One region of the Rhizobacter sp. P3_C12 genome, then DNA from elsewhere that is predicted to be linked to it. Evidence: predicted binding sites of a transcription regulator. Region 1 holds the regulator's gene; each other region holds the start of a gene.
What was found. The regulator sigma-54, encoded in region 1, starts transcription at its own class of promoters, with help from an activator protein. The targets are predictions, from matches to a motif close to TGGCANGNAANCTGCTTT.
Positions count from the first base shown of each region.

Region 2: atzF (allophanate hydrolase) is a predicted target of sigma-54. The motif match lies at 2,895-2,912, and genes of this name have one in related genera.
Region 3: AC1DXV_RS04710 (pilin) is a predicted target of sigma-54. The motif match lies at 2,177-2,194, and genes of this name have one in related genera.
Region 4: AC1DXV_RS04570 (TorF family putative porin) is a predicted target of sigma-54. The motif match lies at 3,374-3,391, and genes of this name have one in related genera.

Region 1 covers NZ_JBFUGW010000325.1:901-6,026, forward strand. Annotated here, with positions in the region: gene AC1DXV_RS29930 (thiol:disulfide interchange protein DsbA/DsbL) at 1-216, shown strand, start outside; gene lptA (lipopolysaccharide transport periplasmic protein LptA) at 305-928, shown strand; gene lptB (LPS export ABC transporter ATP-binding protein) at 925-1,701, shown strand; gene AC1DXV_RS29945 (RNA polymerase factor sigma-54) at 1,712-3,244, shown strand; gene AC1DXV_RS29950 (THUMP domain-containing class I SAM-dependent RNA methyltransferase) at 3,256-4,500, shown strand; gene AC1DXV_RS29955 (YidB family protein) at 4,597-5,028, opposite strand; partial or broken gene AC1DXV_RS29960 (RsmE family RNA methyltransferase) at 5,099-5,126, opposite strand, start outside.
Region 2 covers NZ_JBFUGW010000225.1:5,317-10,336, reverse strand. Annotated here, with positions in the region: partial or broken gene AC1DXV_RS25855 (AtzE family amidohydrolase) at 1-747, opposite strand, end outside; gene AC1DXV_RS25850 (DUF4089 domain-containing protein) at 744-962, opposite strand; gene atzF (allophanate hydrolase) at 1,005-2,834, opposite strand; gene AC1DXV_RS25840 (LacI family DNA-binding transcriptional regulator) at 3,030-4,124, shown strand; gene AC1DXV_RS25835 (dihydrodipicolinate synthase family protein) at 4,158-5,020, opposite strand, start outside.
Region 3 covers NZ_JBFUGW010000015.1:10,160-15,285, forward strand. Annotated here, with positions in the region: gene AC1DXV_RS04695 (Stp1/IreP family PP2C-type Ser/Thr phosphatase) at 1-315, shown strand, start outside; gene AC1DXV_RS04700 (FHA domain-containing protein) at 383-1,051, shown strand; gene AC1DXV_RS04705 (MBL fold metallo-hydrolase) at 1,248-2,024, shown strand; gene AC1DXV_RS04710 (pilin) at 2,240-2,710, shown strand; gene AC1DXV_RS04715 (PglL family O-oligosaccharyltransferase) at 2,793-4,451, shown strand; gene tfpZ (TfpX/TfpZ family type IV pilin accessory protein) at 4,492-5,126, shown strand, end outside.
Region 4 covers NZ_JBFUGW010000014.1:29,248-34,373, reverse strand. Annotated here, with positions in the region: gene gshA (glutamate--cysteine ligase) at 1-462, opposite strand, end outside; gene AC1DXV_RS04580 (ammonium transporter) at 659-2,179, opposite strand; gene AC1DXV_RS04575 (P-II family nitrogen regulator) at 2,204-2,542, opposite strand; gene AC1DXV_RS04570 (TorF family putative porin) at 2,592-3,329, opposite strand; partial or broken gene AC1DXV_RS04565 (ATP-binding protein) at 3,617-3,754, shown strand; gene AC1DXV_RS04560 (hypothetical protein) at 4,428-4,874, opposite strand; gene AC1DXV_RS04555 (response regulator) at 4,864-5,126, opposite strand, start outside.

The DNA of each region.
Region 1 (5,126 bases):
ATCGACAGCGCCAAGTTCCTGGAGGCCTACAACTCGTTCTCGACGCAGACCAAGACCAAGCAGGCCGCCAAGCTGGCCGAGGCCTACAAGCTCGACGGCGTGCCAGCCCTGGGCATCAATGGCCGCTACTTCACGTCGGGGTCGCTGGCCGGCACCAACGAGCGCATGCTGCAGGTCACCGACTTCCTCATTCAGAAGTCGCGCGCTGGCGCTTGAGACCCCCAGTCGGTGCAACGCCGACTTCATCTCGTAACCCCGACGGCATGAAACTGTGGCTAGAATGGCCTGCAAGTTTCATGCCGCAATGACCCCACTTACCTACACCTCCCTTTTCTCCCGGCGTCGGCTGGCGCTTGTCGCCGCCGGCTGCATGCTCGCCGCGGCGCTGCCGGCCCAGGCCGAACGGGCCGACCGGCTGAAGAAGATGGAAGTCGAATCCGACCAGCCGGGCAAGGTCGACCTGATCAACCAGCTGGTGGTGTTCAACGGCAACGTCGTCGTCAGCAAGGGGACGATGCTGATCAAGGCGGCGCGCATCGAGGTGCGCGAGGGACCGGACGGTTACCAGTCCGCCATCGCCGTCGGCACGCCGACCCAGCCGGCCAGCTTCCGGCAGAAGCGCGAGGGCGTGAATGAATTCGTCGAGGGCGAGGCCGAGCGCCTCGAGTACGACAGCAAGCTCGACACCATCCGCTTCGTCAACAAGGCCTCGGTGCGCCGGCTGCGCGGCACCGCGGTGGCCGACGAAGTGACCGGCGCGCTGATCACCTACGACGGCACGGCCGAGCTGTTCACCGTCGCCGGCGGCAGCGCCGCGGTGACCCCGAGCAACCCGACCGGCCGCGTGCGCTACGTGTTCACGCCGAAGGAAGGCACGCCGGCCGCCGCCGAAGCGGCGTCGCAGGCCGCCTCGGGAGCACGCCGTTGAGCGCCGTCCCCGCCAGCACCGCTGCCGCCGACACCAGCCGGCTCGAGGCCATCGGCCTGCAGAAGACCTATGGCGCGCGCAAGGTCGTCAAGGACGTGCGCCTGTCGGTGCGCAGCGGCGAGGTCGTCGGGCTGCTCGGCCCGAACGGCGCCGGCAAGACCACCAGCTTCTACATGATCGTCGGCCTGGTGCGCGCCGATGACGGCCAGATCCTGATCGACGGCCAGCGCGTCGAGCGCCTGCCGATCCACCAGCGCTCGCGCCTGGGCCTGAGCTACCTGCCGCAGGAGGCCTCGATCTTCCGCAAGCTGACCGTCGAGGAGAACATCCGCGCCGTGCTCGAGCTGCAGCGCGGCCCCGACGGCAAGGAGCTGCCGAAGGCCACCGTCGACAAGCTGCTCGGCGACCTGCTGAATGACCTGAGCATCGAGAAGCTGCGCGACAGCCCGGCCCCGGCGCTGTCGGGCGGCGAGCGCCGCCGCGTCGAGATCGCCCGGGCGCTGGCCACGCAGCCGCGCTTCATCCTGCTGGACGAGCCGTTCGCCGGCGTCGACCCGATCGCGGTGATCGAGATCCAGCGGATCATCGGGTTCCTGAAGAGCCGTGGCATCGGCGTGCTGATCACCGACCACAACGTGCGCGAGACGCTGGGCATCTGCGACCGCGCGTACATCATCAGCGAGGGGCGTGTGCTCACCGAGGGCACGCCGGCCGAGATCGTCGACAACGCCGATGTGCRAAAGGTCTACCTCGGCGAACACTTCCGCATGTGAGGGCTGACACATGAAGCCCTCCCTTCAGGTCCGCCTGTCGCAGCACCTGGCCTTGACGCCGCAGTTGCAGCAGTCCATCCGGCTGCTGCAGCTCTCCACGCTCGAACTCCACCAGGAAGTCGAGCAGATGCTGGAGCAGAACCCCTTCCTCGAGGCCGAGCTGGAAGAAGCGGCTCCGTCCGAGCCCCTGACCGAACGGCTGACCACGTCGGAGCGCAATGCCGAGCGCGAGGCCGACAGCAGCACCGCGAGCGAGTCGTCGGCCGAGACCGCGCCCGACGAGTCCGCCGGCGTCGACAGCGCCGAGTTCGGCGCGACCGAGCGCGAGGACTGGGAGAACGGCACCGAGCGCGACGATTTCGACGGCATCCGCGAGACGCCCAGCGCGGCCGGCAGCGGCAGCAACCCCGACGACGACTTCGACGGCCAGGACCGCAACCCGCAGGCCCCCAGCCTGCAGGATCACCTGCGCGAGCAACTGCTCGGCATGCGCGTCAGCGCCGAAGATGCGATCGCGATCACCGTGCTGATCGAGTCGCTCGACGACGACGGCTACCTGGCCGACCCGCTCGAGGAGATCGCCGCCGAACTGGCCGGCGACCCCGAGCAGCAGGAGGAGATCCTCGAGCGCCTGCAGTGCGCGCTGAAGTGGCTGCAGAACATGGAGCCGCTGGGCGTCGGCGCCCGCAACCTGGGCGAATGCCTGACGCTGCAGCTGCGCGCGCAGGAGCGCTGCGAGGCGCAGATGATCGCGATCATCATCTGCAAGCAGCACCTGGACCTGCTGGCCCGGCGCGACATGAAGAAGCTGATGGCCGCGACCGGCGCCGACGAGGAGCTGATCAAGGAAGCGCAGACGCTGATCGTCGCGCTGGAGCCGAAGCCCGGCCGCCCGTTCGCGCGGGCCGAGGCCAACATCATCGTGCCCGACGTGATCGTGCAGAAATCGGGCCGCAACTGGAAGGTCGTGCTGAACCCCGACGTGATGCCCAAGCTGCGCATCAACGACCTCTATGCGCAGGCGATCCGCCAGGGCCGCGGCTCCGGCGGCGCCGGTGGCAGCGCGCTGAGCTCGCGGCTGCAGGAGGCGCGCTGGTTCATGAAGAACATCCAGCAGCGCTTCGACACCATCCAGCGCGTCTCGCAGGCGATCGTCGAGCGGCAGAAGAGCTTCTTCACGCACGGCGAGATCGCGATGAAGCCGCTGGTGCTGCGCGAGATCGCCGACGAGCTCGGCCTGCACGAGTCGACCATCTCGCGCGTGACGACGGCCAAGTACATGGCCACGATGTTCGGCACCTTCGAGCTGAAGTACTTCTTCGGCTCGTCGCTGAACACCGAGGCCGGCGGCAATGCCTCGAGCACCGCGGTGCGGGCGCTGATCAAGCAGTTGGTGAGTGCCGAGGACGCGGCCAAGCCGCTGTCGGACAGCCAGCTCAGCCACATGCTGGAAGAGCAGGGCATCCAGGTCGCGCGCCGCACGGTGGCGAAGTACCGCGAAGCGCTGAAGATCGCCCCCGCGAACCTCCGCAAGTCTCTCTGAACTGAATCCCGATGTGCGCCCTCCCCCTGTTCCTGCCCTGTGCCGCGGGCGTTGAAGCGCTCCTCGAAGAAGAGGTGCTGCGCATCCTGCCGACCGCGCAGGTGCACGCCGGCCGCGGCGGCGTCGCGCTCGACGGCGACCCGCAGGACGTGATGACGCTGAACCTCGAATGCCGGCTCGCGCAGCGCGTGCTGGCCGAGGTGGCCGAGGGGCCGTACCGCGACGAGCACGACCTGTACGAGCTCGCGCGCAGCGTCGACTGGCAGCAGTGGATCACGCCCGAGCACACGCTGCGCGTCGACACCACCGCGCACCGCAGCCCGCTGCGCAGCCTGAACTTCGCCGCGCTGCGCATCAAGGACGCGGTGTGCGACCAGTTGCGCGAGGCCACCGGCACGCGCCCGAGCGTCGACACCCGCCACCCCGACCTGCCGCTGCTGCTGCACGTCGGCGAGGAGCGGGCGTCGCTGTACGTCGACACCTCGGGCGAGCCGCTGTTCAAGCGCGGCTGGCGCGAGGACAAGGGCGACGCGCCGCTGAAGGAGACGCTGGCTGCCGCGATGCTGGCCGCCGCCGGCTGGCGCGGCACGCCCGAGGCCGGCGGCGCGCTGCACGACCCGTGCTGCGGCTCCGGCACGATCGCGATCGAGGCCGCGCAGATCGCCTGCGGCATCGCGCCCGGGCTGAAGCGCCGCTTCGCGTTCGAGCGGTTGCTGCCGTTCGCCGATGCCGAGATGCGTGCGCAATGGCAGCGCCTGAAGAGCCATGCGCAGTCACGCATCCACGCGAGCGCGGTGCCCATCCACGCGAGCGACGTGTCGTTCCGGATGGTCGATTTCGCGCGCCGCAATGCGCAGCGCGCCGGCGTCGAGGACGCGATCCAGTTCAACGGCGGCGATGCGCTGGAGCGCCCGGCGCCCGCGCTGCCGGCCACGCTGCCCGGCACGCTGATGATCAACCCGCCGTACGGCGAGCGCATCGAGGTCGCGGGCAAGGCGCGCGCGGCAGCGCCGGCGCGCGAGGACGCGGATGGCGACAACAAGGCGCTGGTCGCTGATTTCTTCCCGCGGCTGTCCGCTCACTGGAAGCGCGCGTACACGCAGCACGAAGGCGGCTGGACGGCCTATGTGCTGAGCCCGGACATGAAGCTGCCCGGCGCGATGCGCCTGAAGGAATCGAAGCGCACGCCGATGTGGAACGGCCCGATCGAGTGCCGGCTGTTCCGCTTCGACCTGGTCGCGGGTTCAGCGCGCTGAGGTCATGACAACCCCTCGCCCGGCGGGTACGCCGGTCGATCCCCCAAGGGGATGCGGGCCGGCTTGGGGCGGCCCGGCGCTCGGCCCGCCGACGTTTCAACGCCGCAGCAAGCTCCCGATCAAGCTGCCGATGTCGCCCATGCTGCCGGCAGCGCTCTCAGGCAACTCCCCGTTCGGCGTGAGGTGATCGACCACCTGCGGCAGCACCTGCGACACCTGCGCGGCCGCTTCGTCCTGCGACAGGCCGAGCTGTTCGGCGATCTGCGCAAGCTGGCCTGAGCCGAGCACGCTCTGCAGCTGCTCCGCCGAGATCGGCAGGTTGTGCCCGGTCGACACCCACGAACCGATCACCGAGCCGAGGCCCCCCTGCTGGAAGCGCGAGATCAGGTCGCCGAGGCCTCCGCCCGCGCTGTTCGAGTTCAGCATCGACACCACGGCGGCGATCAGCGCCGCCTGGTTGCCGCCGCCCTGGCCCGTCGGGTCGCTCTGGCCGGCCACCATGCCGACCACGGAATCCAGCAGTCCCATGAGGTGCTCCTTGGAGTGGGAACGGCGATTGTGGGCGCCGCCCGTGTCGACCACAAGACCGCTCGGCCGGTCAGGCGCCCGGCGACAGCCCCAGGCCG
Region 2 (5,020 bases), on a different contig from region 1:
GGCATGGCAGCCGGGGTCCAGCGGATCCGGGCCCTGCATCGCGTCGTAGGTGGCGGCCAGGTCCTCGACGCTGCGCGCGAACGGCCCCAGGTGGTCGAGGCTCGCGACGAACGGGAAGCTGCCGCGCCGCGACAGCCGCCCGAAGGTCGGCTTCAGCCCCCACACGCCGCACAGCGACGACGGCACGCGGATCGAGCCGTTGGTGTCGGAGCCGAGCGTCACCGGCACCTGGCCGGCCGCCACCGCGGCGCCGCAGCCGCCCGACGATCCGCCTGCGGTGCGCGTCAGGTCGCGCGGGTTGCGGCTCGGGCCGTAGTGGCTGTTCTCGGTGGTGAAGCCATAGGCGAACTCGTCCATGTTCAGCGCGCCCACCAGCACCGCGCCGGCCGCGCGCAGGCGCTCGACCAGCACCGCATCGGCCGCGGCCGGTGGCTCGCCCTGGCGCACCTTGCTGCCGGCGCGCGTGGTCAGGCCTTCGATGTCGAACAGGTTCTTCACCGCATACGGCAGCCCGGCCAGCGCCGGCAGCACCTCGCCGCGGGCGCGCATCGCATCGACCGCGCGCGCCTCGCGCACCGCACGCTCGAAGGTGCCGTCGGTGAAGGCGTTGACCCGTGCGTCGCAGACCTCGATGCGGGCGATGCAGTGCTCGAGCGCCTCTTCGGCCAGCATCTCGCCGCTGCGCACGGCGCGCACCACCGACATGCCGGTGCTCATCCCGCCGGCATGCGCGAGACGCGCCGTCATGCCGGATCCTCGGCCGGGAACGGCGCCGGGCAGTAGACCTCGGCCGGTTCCAGCTCGGCGCCGAGCGGCAGCAGCCGCAGCGGCGTGACCATCGTGCGCGTGCGGGCCAGGTGCGTCGCGACGCGCGCGACCTGCGCCTCGTCGAGCGGCAGCTCCAGCAGCCGGGCGCTGGCGCGCACGAAATCGACGATGTCGGATGGGGTGGTGTCGGTCATGGCGGAAGACCTCCTTGCGCGGGAGTGCTGCAAGGACCGTGCTCAGCCGAGCGAAGCGAGGAAGCCGCGCCAGCCGCCGTACGCGGTGATGTCCAGCGCGCTGCCGCCGGCTGCCACGCCACGCGGCTCGCAGACGAAGCCGCGCTCCTGCGTGCCGTCGTCCAGCTCTACCGTGCCGAGCGCGAGCGGCGGGCCGACCATCTGCAGGAAGCTGCCGCCGTGGGCCGCGTCGATCTCCCACACCTCCACGTCGATCGCGCGACCCGCCTCGGGGCCGACATGCACCAGCGCGGGTCGCGTCGGCGCGTGGCCGGTCAGCGAATGCAGCCGGTACGCCGGCGCGGTGCGGGTGCGGCGCAGCAGCCGGCCGGCGCGTTCGGTCAGCTGCCAGTTCAGCGCGAGCCCGCTCATGTGCGCGCCGACGACGACCAGCCGCAGCGGCTGCGCGGGCGCGGGGGCGGCCAGCACCGGCGCGGCACCGATCGGATGCCGCATCACGCCGGCGGTCGGCTCGAACACGCGGGCGAGCGTGGCGGCCAGCCCGGCCAGCGCGAAATCGCTGAACGCCGGCCCGATCAGCGTGACGCCGGCCGGCAGGCCGTCGCCGCGCATCGGGCCGGGCAGCGCATGGGCCGCCATGTCGAGCAGGTTGACGAAGTTCGTGTAGTGGCCGAGGCGCCGGTTCGGCTCGAACGGATCGGCCTGCAGCGCGGCCCGCGTCGGGTGCGTCGGCGCGCTCGGCACCACCAGCACCGCGACCTGCGACCACATCGCCGCTGCCTGGCGCTGCGCCGCGGCCAGCGCGTACTGCGCCTCGAACAGCTCGTGGGCGGCCGGCGCGCGGCCGCTGCGCACGATCGCCGCGACGGTGGGGTCGGCACCGGGCGGGTCGCCATCGAGGAAGGCGCCGACCGCGGCATAGCGTTCGGCCACCCACGGCCCCTGGTACAGCAGCGCCGCAACGCGCGCGAGCGGCTCGAATGGCACCGGCACCAGCTTGCAGCCGCGCTCGCGCAGATGGACCAGCGCGGCCTCGAAGGCGTCGCGCGCCTGCGCATCGCCGAAGAACTCCAGCGTGTCGGGCACGCCGACCGCGAGGTCCTGCAACGCGTCCAGCCGCAGCCGCGGCGGCAACGCGCTGCGGCTGAACGGGTCCTGCGGATCGGGGCCGGCCGCCTGGCTCGCGACCACCCAGGCGTCTTCCGGCGTCAACGCGAACACCGAGATGCAGTCGAGGCTGCGGCAGGCCGGTACCACACCGGTCGACGGCAGCCAGCCCTTGGTCGGCTTCAACCCGCTGATGTGGCAGAAACCGGCCGGCACGCGGCCCGAGCCGGCTGTGTCGGTGCCGAGCGCGAACGGCACCTGGCCGGTCGCGACCACGTAGGCCGAGCCCGAACTGGAACCGCCGCTCACATGGGCTGCATCGAACGGGTTCGGCACCGCGCCGTACGGCGAACGCGTGCCCACCAGGCCGGTCGCGAACTGGTCGAGGTTGGTCTTGCCGACGGGAATGGCGCCGGCATCGGCCAGGCGTTGCACCGCGGTGGCATGCCGCGCGGCCGGGCCGCTCGCGAAGCCCGGGCAGGCGGCGGTGGTCGGCAACCCGGCCACGTCGATGTTGTCCTTCACCGCGAACGGCAGGCCGAAGAGGGGCAGCCGCTCCCACAGCGCCGCGCCTTCGCCGCGCGCGCGGGCATCGCAGGCCTCGGCCTCGGCCAGCAGTTCCTCCTCGGGCCGCAGCGCGATCCAGGCCGATGCCGCATGCCGTGCACGCTCGTGCAGCACGCGCTCCATCAGCCGACGCACCGTCAGGGTGCCTTCGCGCAGCGCCTGCTGCAGTTCACGCAAGGTCCGGGGCTCGAGGGACATGGGATCCGMGCTCCACAACAGGGCATCGACACGGGTCGAGAATGGGTGAATGCGATCTTGTATGCAAGTTGCGAGCCATGGTTTTCCCTCATGTTGCGTGGGTGCCGATACGCTCCTTCGGGGGTGTTTCAACGCCGCAATGCATGGATGCATGAACGTACACTTTTCGATTCACTCACAGCAGTACGGCCACGCATGAAGGCGGTCTCCAAGAAGGTCACCAAGAGCCCACCCCCCAAGCCGGCGCGCAAGCGTGCCGCTGCGGCGCCCGCCGTGGCCAGCGTCACCGACACATCGGTGACGCTGCAGATGGTGGCCGAGCTGGCGGGCGTGTCGTCGAGCACGGTCTCGCGCATCCTGAACGGCAGCGCGAAGGTGAGTCCGGCCAAGCAGAAGGCGGTCGATGCCGCGATCGCGCGGCTGGGCTTCATGCCGAACCCGGTGGCGCGCGGCCTGGCCGGCGGGCGCACGCTGAGCATCGGCGTGGTCACGCAGTCGATCGACAGCCCGTTCTACGGCGAAGGCCTGCGCGGCATCGAGGCGGTGCTCGGCGCGGCCGGCTACATGCCGCTGTTCGCGAGCGGCCACTGGACGGTGGCCGACGAGAAGAAATGCGTCGACCTGCTGCTGTCGCGGCGCGTCGACGGCCTGATCGTCTTCACCGGCCGGCTGCCCGACGAGGTGCTGATGCAGGTGGCGCGGCGCGTGCCGACGGTGGTGACGGGGCGCAAGCTCTCGGCCCCCGGCCTGTTCAGCCTGAACTTCGCGAATGTCGAGGGCGCGCGCATGGCGACGCGGCACCTGATCGAACTGGGCCACCGGCGCATCGTGCACATCCTCGGTTCGCGCGAGCATGCCGATGCGCGCGAGCGCAAGGAAGGCTACCGCCGTGCGCTGAAGGAGGCCGGCATCGCCTACGACCCTGCGCTGGTGGTGCAGGGCGATTTCAGCGAGGCGGGCGGGCTGAAGGCGCTGAGCCAGCTGATGGAATCGCGCACCGACTTCAGCGCGATCTTCGCGGCGAACGACCAGACGGCCTATGGCGCGGCGCTCGGCCTGTACCGGCGCAACCTGCGCGTGCCCGACGACGTGGCGGTGGTCGGCTTCGACGACCTCGCGGGTTCGCAGTACTCGATCCCGCCGCTGACCACGATCCGCCAGCCGGTGTACCAGCTCGGCGAACTGGGCGCGCTGGCGGTGCTGGCGATGCTGCGCGGCGAGACGCCGGACGGCGCGCTACCGCCGCCGCTGCTCGTGATGCGGGAATCGACGCGACCGTTGAAGCGCTGAGAACGGAAGCATCCGTTCGCCCTCGGCAGGTGATCATCGGCCCCAGCGCAGCACCAGCGGATCCAGCCGCCGTGCCGCATCGAGCAGGCCGGTGCGCGTGGCCGGGTGCATCGGCGGGTACGGATGGCGCGGCGCATCGCACGCGATGACGCCGCCTTCCTTCATCAGTGCCTTCGCGCTCAGGAAGCCGCCCTGGCGGTTCTCGAAGTTGATCAGCGGCAGCCAGCGTGCATAGGCCGCGACGGCTGCTTCACGATTGCCTGCCGCGAACGCATCGACGATCTGCCGGATGCCGTCGGGGAAGCCGCCGCCGGTCATCGCACCGGTCGCGCCGGCATCCAGGTCGGCCAGCAGCGTGATCGCCTCCTCGCCGTCCCACGGGCCTTCGATCGCATCGCCGCCCAGCGCGATCAGGTCGCGCAGCTTGGCCGCCGCCTGCGGCACCTCGATCTTGAAGTAGCGCACGTTCGCCGTCTCGCGTGCGATGCGTGCCAGCGTGGCCGCGCTCAGCGTGGTGCCGCTGACGGGAGCGTCCTGCACCATGATCGGAATCGCGAGCGCCTCGGACAGCCGCGAGAAGAACTCGATGCTCTGGCCCTCGGGCACGCGCAGCGTCGCGCCGTGGTACGGCGGCATCGCCATCACCATCGCCGCGCCCTGCTGCTGCGCGCGCACGCTGCGCTCGATGCACAGCCGCGTGCTGAAGTGCGTGGTCGTCACGATCACCGGCACGCGGCCGGCCACGTGCTCGAGGATGGTTTTCGTCAGCAGCTCGCGCTCGGCATCGGCGATGACGAACTGCTCGGAGAAGTTCGCGAGGATGCACAGCCCGGTCGAGCCGGCATCGATCATGAAATCGACGCAGCGTTTCTGGCTCGGCAGGTCGAGCTCGCCGC
Region 3 (5,126 bases), on a different contig from region 1:
CAGGCTGCTTTCTCCGCCAACAAGAACCTCGTGACACGCGCGGTCGGCGTCGAAGACACCGTGTTGCTGGAGACCCACCTGCACGACCTGATGCCGGGCGACATCTACTTACTCTGCTCCGACGGGCTGTCTGACATGCTGGACGATGAAAGCATCGGCCAGGTGTTGCAGGCGCACGACTCGCTCGACGAGGCGGGTGCGGCGCTGATTGACGCAGCCAATGATGCGGGTGGAAAGGATAATATTGCGGTGGTCCTGGTTCGGGTACGGGGCCAGAGCATCGCGCCACGGTCCTGGTGGCCGTTCAGGCGTTGAGGCGCCAGCACATTGCACGGGGCCCGCGTTCGGTGCCCAGACATACAAGAGAGACTAGAGGTCAAGCATGGGCAAGTTGGTCGTATCGCTCGACGGGGTCGTGATCAAGGAAGTGCAGATCACCAAGGACAAGACGACCCTTGGCCGGCGGCCCTACAACGACATCGTGATCGACAACCTGGCCGTCAGCGGCGAGCACGCGGTGCTGCAGATGGTCGGCTCCGATGTGTTCATCGAAGACCTGAACAGCACCAACGGCACCTACATCAACGGCAAGGCCGTCAAGAAGCAGCTGCTGGCGCACAACGACACCGTCGAGATCGGCAAGTACAAGATCAAGTACCTGGTCGAGGACGGCACCGACTACGAGAAGACGATGATCATGAAGCCCGGCGCTGCGCCGGTGCCTTCGGCCCAGGGCTTTGCGCAGACGCTGGCGCCGGCCTCGGGCTTCGGCGGGCTCGCCGCGTCGTCGAACCCGGCCACCATCAAGGTGCTGAACGGGGCGGCGGCGGGCCGCGAGGTCGCGCTCACCAAGGTGGTCACCACCGTCGGCAAGCCCGGCGTGCAGGTCGCGTCCATCACCAAGCGCCCCGGCGGCTATGTGTTCGCCCACGTCGAAGGCGCCACGCGCCCGACGATCAACGGCAACCCGCTGGCCAGCGACACGCTGCCGCTGAAGAACGGTGACGTGATCGAACTCGCCGGCACGCAGATGCAGTTCGTGCAGGCCTGACGGGCTCGGCACCCGACGAGATTTTCTGTAGCCCGGCCGGCGTGAAGCAATTCACGTCGATCCCGAATGCCGGGTGTCGAGGTGTTCAAGGCGGGCCGAATCGCGGCTTCGCACCTTGCATCACCGGGCGGTCGCGGTCAGCATTCAGCGTTCTGTCCTGCTGGCGTGCGCGTGCCGCGCGCCTCCTGCCACCGCCATGAAAATCCGCGTCCTCGGGTGCTCCGGGGCCATTGCCGCAGGCAGCCGGACCACCGCCTTCCTGGTCGATCACGATGTGCTCGTCGATGCGGGCACCGGCGTGGGCGACCTGTCGCTCGATGAGCTGGCGCAGATCGACCACATCCTGATCAGCCACTCGCACCTCGACCACATCCTGTCGATCGGGCTGCTGGCCGACAGCGTGATGCGCCGGCGCATGGCCGCAGGCCGGCCGCCGATCCAGGTGCATGCGCTGCCGCAGACACTCGAGGCGCTGCGCCAGCACATCTTCAATGGCGTGATCTGGCCCGACTTCACGCGGCTGCCCAGCCGTGAGCAGCCGGTGCTGCAGCTGCGCCCGTTCGAGGTCGGCCAGCAATTGATGCTCGGCGGCAAGACATTCGAGGTGCTGAGCGCGGCGCACACGGTGCCGGCGGTCGGCTTCGGGTTGAAGGGCGCCGACGGCTGGTGGATCTACACCGGCGACACCGGGCCCAATCCGCTGCTGTGGGAGCGGCTGTCTGAAATGACGGTGGCGCACCTGGTGATCGAAACCGCGTTCAGCGACGACGAGCGCCAGCTGGCGCGCATCAGCCGGCACCTGTGCCCGGCGGCGCTGGGCCACGAACTCGGATCGCTGAAGGGCAGCGTCAATGTGCACATCACGCACATCAAGCCGGGCGAGGTCGACTCGGTGATGCAGGAAGTTGCCAACCTCGTCACGCCGCATCGCATCGCCGCGCTGCAGGCGGGTCAGATGATCGAACTGGCCTGAAGCATCTGACAACGGATTTCGCGGGGCCGGTGACAACTTCGGAGTGACGCTTTTCGTCAATCCAGAACCGGTGCAGTAGGCGATTGGTGCGGACGGTGACCGCCCGCGTCAGAACTGCGGGCGAAATTCACATCAAAACTAGGGATTGAGCTTGGCACGAGGACTGCATCTTGTCTGGCGTGTCCCACCCGTTCCCATCTCAGGAGCTCTACACCATGAAGCGCGTTCAACAAGGTTTTACCCTCATCGAACTGATGATCGTCGTTGCGATCATCGGTATTCTGGCTGCCGTCGCTCTGCCGGCTTACCAGGACTACACCATCCGTGCCAAGAACTCGGAAGTCATCCTGGCTGCGTCGGCTTGCCGCACCACGATCACTGAAGTGTTCCAGTCCGGAAGCTCCGTTCCTCAAGCAGCGAACAGCTGGGGCTGCGAGGCGAGCACCGCTTCGTCGCAATATGTCGCCCAGATTGCCACGGCGGCCACCACCGGCATCATCACCGTGACCAGCCAAGGCATCAAGAACATGGCTAACGGCGGTGTGGGCGGCAAGGTCACCCTGATCCCCTACAAGGATGCTGCCACCACCGCTCCGACGGCTGGCGACTCCGTCTACCGCTGGGTTTGCGGCGGCACGGGCACCGACATCCTGGCGAAGTTCCTGCCGGGTTCGTGCCGCGGCTGATCCGCATCGCTGATTTTTCAGCAGACAATGGCGGCCCTCGGGCCGCCATTTTCATTTTCCAAGCCCGTTTCCAGCGCACCCGATGCTCGAACTGCTGTCCCTGCTGGCCCTGGTGGCCGCCTGGCTGGTCCCGGATCATTACCCACCGTGGACATCGTTCTACAACGAGGTCTGTGCGGCGATCGCGTTGTTCGCCCTTGCGCTGGATGCCGGCCGCGGCTGGTTGCGTGAACGCCTGCCGGTCGTGTTCTGGTTCGTCTGTGCAGTGGCGCTCATCCCACCCGTGCAATGGCTGTGCGGCCGGCTGGTCTTTGCCGGCGACGCCTGGGTCGCGGCCTTCTACGTGATGGTTTTTGCTTCGGCGATCGGCGTCGGGTATGTGCGCGCCGGAATCAAACCGAGATTCGCCGAAGTGCTGTCCACCGTCTTGCTGGTGGGTGCCGTCGCTTCGAGTGTCCTCGCACTGGGACAGGCGCTGGAGTTGCCGATGGGCCTGTGGGCCGTCGAGATCCCGTCCGCCTTCCGTCCGTCGGCCAATCTGGGCCAGCCCAACAATCTGGCGACCCTGATCGGCATGGCCGGGGTCGGCCTGCTCTACCTGTACGAGCTGYGCCGCGTGGGCGGGATGTCGTCTGCCGCGCTGCTGGCGCTGCTGCTGACGGCGATGGCCGTGACGCAGTCGCGCACGGCCCTCGCATTCGGCCCCGTCGTGCTGGGTGGCATGCTGCTGATGAGGCGACGCGTCGGGTTCCGCACGCCACTGTCCGCGGTGGCTGCCGTCACGGCCTGCCAGTTCCTGCTGATGTGGATCTGGCCGCAAGTGCAGTCGGCGCTGCTGCTGACCAGCACGAACCCGCTCGGCGCACGGGCCTTGTCGTCGAATCGCTTCGTCGTGTGGCCGCAGCTGGTGGAGGCTCTCAACCACTCGCCCTGGAGCGGCTACGGCTGGCTTCAGGTCGGCGAAGCCCAGCTCAGCATGGCCGGACCGGGCGTGCAGTTCAACGAACTCTGGCTGCATGGTCACAACCTGTTCCTCGAGTTGCTGCTCTGGTGCGGCTATCCGCTGGGTGGCCTGCTCGGCCTGTGCATCGTCGCCTGGGCCGTCAGCCGGACCTTCTCCGTGCGCAGCCTGCCGGGTGCAGCCGGCGTGCTGACGCTGGCCGTGGTCGGCGCGCACAGCATGATCGAGTTACCGTACCACTACCTCTACCTGCTGGTGCCGGTCGGTCTGTGGATCGGCATCATCGAGCGCGATGTTCCCGGTCGCTTGAATTTCCCGGCGCGATGGGGCGTCCCGGCCGTGGCCGCCAGCGCGGCACTGGGGGTCGCGCTGACCTGGAACTATCGCGAGGTCGAAGAGGATTTCCGCCTGATCCGTTTCGAGAAGTCCGGCATCGGCCGATTGAGAGCGGCCCAGCCGGCACCGGACGCGCCGTTGCTGTCCTCGCTGACCTCATTCCTGCGGCTGTCTCGCCTGCCGCTCACGCCGGAACTGTCCGATGCGGATCTGGCCGAGTTGGCGCAGCTCATGCGACGCTACCCCTATCCCGCATCGATCTCGCGCTACGCTGCCGCGCTGGCACTGAAAGGTCGAGCCGATGAGGGCAGGCAGGTCTTCACGGGCATTCAATCGATCTACGGTGGCAAGATGGCCAGGAGCGAGCGGAAGGTCCTGCTCGAACAAGGCGAGCAGGCACAGCAGCCGAAGCTGGTCGAATTCGCAGCGACACTGCCCGATTGAGTTGCCGGCCTCGTTTCACAACCTCGCTTTCAGAGATGCCATGGACATCTTCCACGCCCTCCCACGCCGCGTCCGCGCCACGTCCTTGCATGTCCTCGTCAGCGCCTGCATCGCAGCGCTGGCGAGCGTGCTGGTGTTCCTGGTCTGGTACCCGAGCCCGTACGGTGAGCTCACCGGGGGCTTGAACCTGTTCGTCCTCCTGACGGCCGTCGACCTGGTACTCGGTCCGGTGCTGACGGCCGTTGTGGCCGCGCCGGGCAAGCCGATGCGCGAGCTGGTGCGCGACATCGCCGTCATTGCCTGCGTGCAGGTCGCCGCGTTCGGCTATGGCATCTACACGATCGCACTGGCGCGACCTGCCATCGTCGCCTTCGAGGTCGATCGCCTGCGCGTCGTGACGGCAGTCGAGATCGAGACCGAATCGCTGGCCGCCGCACCGCCCGGCATGCGCCAGCTGTCGTGGACCGGGCCGGTCCTGATTGCCGCGCAGAAGCCCACCGCACCGGATGCCGCCTTCCGCGCGATGACGAAGGGCCTGGGAGGCGTGGATCTGTCGATGGACCCGGCCAACTGGTCGGACATCGCCGGCGCACGTGCCGACATGCTGAAGGCCGCCCGCCCGATTTCGGAACTTGCTGCGCACTATCCGGACGCCGGCGCCGCGGTGCAGTCCAT
Region 4 (5,126 bases), on a different contig from region 1:
CGGCTCGACGGTCAGCGCACTGCCGTCGGGCAGGTCGATCTGCGTCGGCGCCTTGATGGTGTCGTCCAGCGTGCCCAGGCGCACGTTCAGCCCGGCCTGGTGGAAGATCTGCATCAGGCGCGCCACGTTCGTCAGGTAGAACGTGTTGCGGGTGTGCTTCTCGGGGATCAGCAGCAGGTTCTTGGCCTCGGGGCAGATCTTCTCGATCGCCGCCATCGCCGCCTGCACCGCCAGCGGCAGCATCTCGGGCGTCAGGTTGTTGAAGCCGCCGGGAAACAGGTTGGTGTCGACCGGCGCCAGCTTGAAGCCGGCATTGCGCACGTCGACCGAGGTGTAGAACGGCGGCGTGTGCTCCATCCATTCGAGGCGGAACCAGCGCTCGATGGCCGGCAGCGATTCGAGGATGCGCTGCTCCAGTTCGTTGATCGGGCCGGTGAGTGCAGTGATGAGATGGGGAACCATAAGAGCCCGTTGAACGCCTGGGGATCGCGGATTCTAGGCATCTGGGGTCGCCCGCGTCGATGGCAAGCGGGGAGGCCCCGGCCGGTGTGCGCCATGCGTCACGACCGGCGGGCCCCCGGCACGGCAAAAGAAAAGGCCGCCCGGAGGCGGCCTTCCCAGTGTCCCGCGGGCCGAAGCCCGCGTCCCTCTTCCCAATTTATTGGTGATAGGCCGTCTCGCCGTGCGCCGAGATGTCCAGGCCTTCGCGTTCCTCTTCTTCCGTCACGCGCAGGCCGACCACCAGGTCGACGATCTTGAACGCCACCACCGAGACCACGCCCGACCAGACGATGGTCAGGACCACGGCCTTCAGCTGGATCCACACCTGGGCGCCGATGCCGTTGGAGGTGACCGTGGCCGTGACCCAGTCGCCCACCAGGCCGGGGCCGCCGAGCGACTGCGTGTTGAACACGCCCGTCAGCAGCGCGCCGACGATGCCGCCGACGCCGTGCACGCCGAACACGTCCAGCGAGTCGTCGGCGCCGAGCAGCTTCTTCAGCGCGTTGACGCCCCACAGGCAGGCGAAACCGGCGACGAAGCCGATCACGATCGCGCCCATCAGGCCGACATTGCCGGCCGCCGGCGTGATCGCCACCAGGCCCGCCACCGCACCGGAAGCCGCACCCAGCATCGAGGCCTTGCCCCGCATCAGCGCTTCACCGATCGACCACGCGAGCACCGCGGCCGAGGTGGCCGTGAAGGTGTTCATGAAGGCGAGCACGGCGCTGTTGCCGGCTTCGAGCGCCGAACCGGCGTTGAAGCCGAACCAGCCCACCCACAGCAGCGAGGCACCGACCATCGTCAGCGTCAGCGAGTGCGGCGTGAACGCTTCCTTGCCGTAGCCGACGCGCTTGCCGACCATGTACGCACCCACCAGGCCCGCCACGGCGGCGTTGATGTGCACCACCGTGCCGCCCGCGAAGTCGAGCGCGCCCCATTGCCAGATCCAGCCGGCCTTCGCGTTCATCTCGTCGACGACACCTGCGGCGCTGTATGCATCCGGGCCCATCCAGAACCAGACCATGTGCGCGATCGGCGCGTAGCTGAAGGTGAACCACAGCGTCATGAACAGCAGCACGGCCGAGAACTTGATGCGCTCGGCGAACGCGCCGACGATCAGGCAGCAGGTGATGCCGGCGAAGGTCGCCTGGAACGCGGCGAACAGCAGCTCGGGGATGTAGACGCCCTTGCTGAAGGTCGCGCCCATCGCGAACACGCCGGTCGCCGGGTCGAAGATGCCCTTCATGAACAGCCGGTCGAGGCCGCCGACGAACCTGTTGCCCTCGGTGAACGCCAGGCTGTAGCCATAGATGGTCCACAGCACGACGATCAGCGAGAAGGTGACCATCACCTGCATCAGCACCGACAGCATGTTCTTGCTGCGGACCAGGCCGCCGTAGAACAGCGCCAGGCCCGGCACCGTCATCATGATCACGAGCAGCGTCGCGACGATCATCCAGGCGACGTCGCCCTTGTTGGCGACCGGCACGGCAGGCGCCGACGCGGCCGCCGCAGCGGACGCTGCGGCAACCGGTGCGGACGCCGCGTCAACCGCGGCTGCAGGCGCCGCGGCCGAAGCCGTGGCGGCGGGCGCGGAGGCCGCGTCCTGCGCCAGCGAGACGCCGGCGAAGCCCCAGGCGGCGAAGCCCAGGGCGAGTGTGGCAATGAGTTTCTTCATGGTTGTCTCTTGTTGTTGGCGGGCTCAGAGGGCGTCCTTGCCGGTCTCGCCGGTGCGGATGCGCACCACCTGCTCGAGGGGCGACACGAAAATCTTGCCGTCGCCGATCTTGCCGGTGCGGGCCGCACCTTCGATGGCTTCGATCACGCGGTCGATCAGGCCGTCGTCGACGGCGGCCTCGATCTTGACCTTCGGCAGGAAGTCGACGACGTACTCCGCACCGCGGTACAGCTCGGTGTGGCCCTTCTGGCGGCCGAAACCCTTGACCTCGGTCACCGTGATGCCCTGGACGCCGATGGCGCTCAAGGCTTCACGCACTTCGTCGAGCTTGAAGGGCTTGACGATGGCAGTCACCATCTTCATGGAATGCTCCTGTTGGCAATGAATGGGTGGGGCACGCGCAGGCGCGGGCTCACATCGACTTGGTGATCGTCAGGATGGCGCGCGCCTTGTTGATGTCGCCGTAGAAATCCTTCTTGGTCGCGCCGACGATCGCAGCGCCGCCCGAGAAGCCCGATCCGAGGTCCATCGTCGCGCCGAACTTGTAGTCGGCGTAGTTCTCGTAGCCGACGTCCTTCAGTTCGCCCGACAGGCGCGTGAAGCCCATGTGGGCGTTCAGCGTGATGCCCTTGGCGACCTCGAAATTGCCCGACAGGTCCAGGTAGCCGGTATTGCGGCCCTTGGGCGCCGGCTGGCCCAGCAGCAGGCCGGCCGATTCGCCGAGGCCGAAGTAGTCCTTCGAAACGGTGGTCGAGTACTTCAGCGACACCGGGCCGTAGCTCAGCGCGCCATAGAGCTCGGTGGTGTTGAAGTCGACGACCTTGTCCTTCTGCGAGTAGTAGTACTGCAGCACGCCGACATCGAAGCCGACGTCCTTCGTGATCTCGCCCTTGTAGCCGCCATAGAAGTCCATCTCGATGCCGGAATTGGTGAACCCGATGCTCGAGTTCCAGTTGCCGACATAGAAGCCGCTGTTCGCGTAGTCGAAGCCACCCTGCACGGCCGGCTTGTTGTTGCCCTGGTCCTGGCCGCGGTACTTGTAGTTCGTGGTCAGGCTGAAGTTGGTGGCCACGGCCGGCGCGGCGTCTTCGGCATGGACCGACACGGCGAACAGCGATGCCAGGGCCGAAAGGATCACGATCTTCTTCATGCAGATATCTCCAGGCGTTTTTGAAACAGAGGGGCCGGGGCCTCTGTGCAGCTTTTGTGCCATGGACTTTTTGGGGCATGCGCGCCCCATCGGGGCTCATTCGGCGGCTTTCAGTGGGCTGTCTTGCGCAAAACGCACCGCATAGGTGCCAATTGACACAGCATGCACCCGAGTGCCCGCTCCTGGTGCAAACCGGCTCGATTGAACAGGGGACAGATGCCCCGTGTCGGAGGATCCCCTCCCTGGGCAGAATCGCGCCCCTCTCATCTGCGAAGCGGGGAATGCGCATGACATTGGCCGTCGTCCACAGCCGGGCCCTCGATGGCCTGGCGGCACCCGAAGTCACCGTCGAGGTGCACCTGGCCAACGGCCTGCCGAACTTCACGCTGGTCGGGCTGGCCGACACCGAGGTGAAAGAGGCGCGCGTGTGTTCAACAATGAACTCCGCACACAGGTGCACCAAGAATCAATAGCTTAGCGATGGGGCTCTCACGTTTTTCGGCCCTCTGACTCCGCAAACGGTTGTGTGGAATCATTGTTTGACCCGAACCTCAACAATGCCCAATGAAGGCGGAACAACGCAGGCAAGCGGCCTCACCTCACGCCGGCCATCGATCGTCCTTGGTGGCCGCCGTCGCGAGCGCCTTCTGGTCATGCAGGCTCCGCTCTGTTCGTCATAAGTGGAATTCCTGTCCGTTCACTTGACGAACGGCGGTTTAAGACTGGTTGCGGTCGGTCAGAGCCCGTCGCTCGAGCGACCGCTCTGACGGAGAGGAGTCCTTCGTCGCGCAACGCGTTGGGTTTGCTCGGTCACGCCCGAATGGACGGGCCTGCATGCCGGCGCTGACCAGGTCGAACGGCTGCTACTGCGAGCTGCGAATCAGAGCTATCGACCCAAAGAAGCCAGTGGAGGCGCCGAATCGCCTGCCCGAAACCGGAACTTCCGGAAACACTGATGCGACCTGCGGCGATGCAGCGACACTGCGATCACCGCTTTCCAACTGCGTCACTCACCCGGACGCTTGGCGCGGGATTCTGAATTGCTTGTGCGGCGGCTGCCAGTCGATGCCCAGACGCGTGTCCCGGCACGCAAGCCGATCATGCGCAGCGGCGCAGGGCGCCAGCACGAGCATCAGCGCCTTCTCGTCGACCCAAACTGTGAACTCGCAGTCGTGCGCCGGCGAAGTCGACTTCGATCATGCCGTCGTGCTCGTCCGAGGGCGGGGACTTGCCGATATCCATGCCGTCCGAGCTCGTTGTTGTCGCCAGCGGCGCTGTCTCAACTGCCGGCGCCAGCTGCACCGGCACCAGCGTCACGGCCACGCCCGTCGGTGCACGCATCGCGCGGAGATGGTCTCGCCGCCACTTGAACAGCAGGTTGGCGTTGATGCCAGCCGTCAGCGCGATGGCCGAGACGGACGCGCAGGGCACAAGGCCATGCAGGATCAAGTCCGCCTTGAACGACCGCTCGTGGTGACGCAGATTCGCGAACGCCGCATTGAACTGGATCACATCGAGTGAGGCCGCGGCCGGCTCAGTCCGCACCCTCTACGATTCGATAGCCGACGCCGGGCTCGTTGAGCAGCCGGCGTGGCTCGGCCGGGTCGCGCTCCAGCTTCGCGCGCAACTGCGCCATGTAAAGACGCAGGTAGTGCGTCTGCTCCGTGTGCTCCGCACCCCACACGTCGGCGAGCAGGCGCCGATGCGTGACCACCTGCCCGGCCTGGCGCACCAGGCGCGCCAGCAGCTTGAACTCGGTGGGTGTCAAGTGCACCTCGGCGCCCTCCACTGTGACGC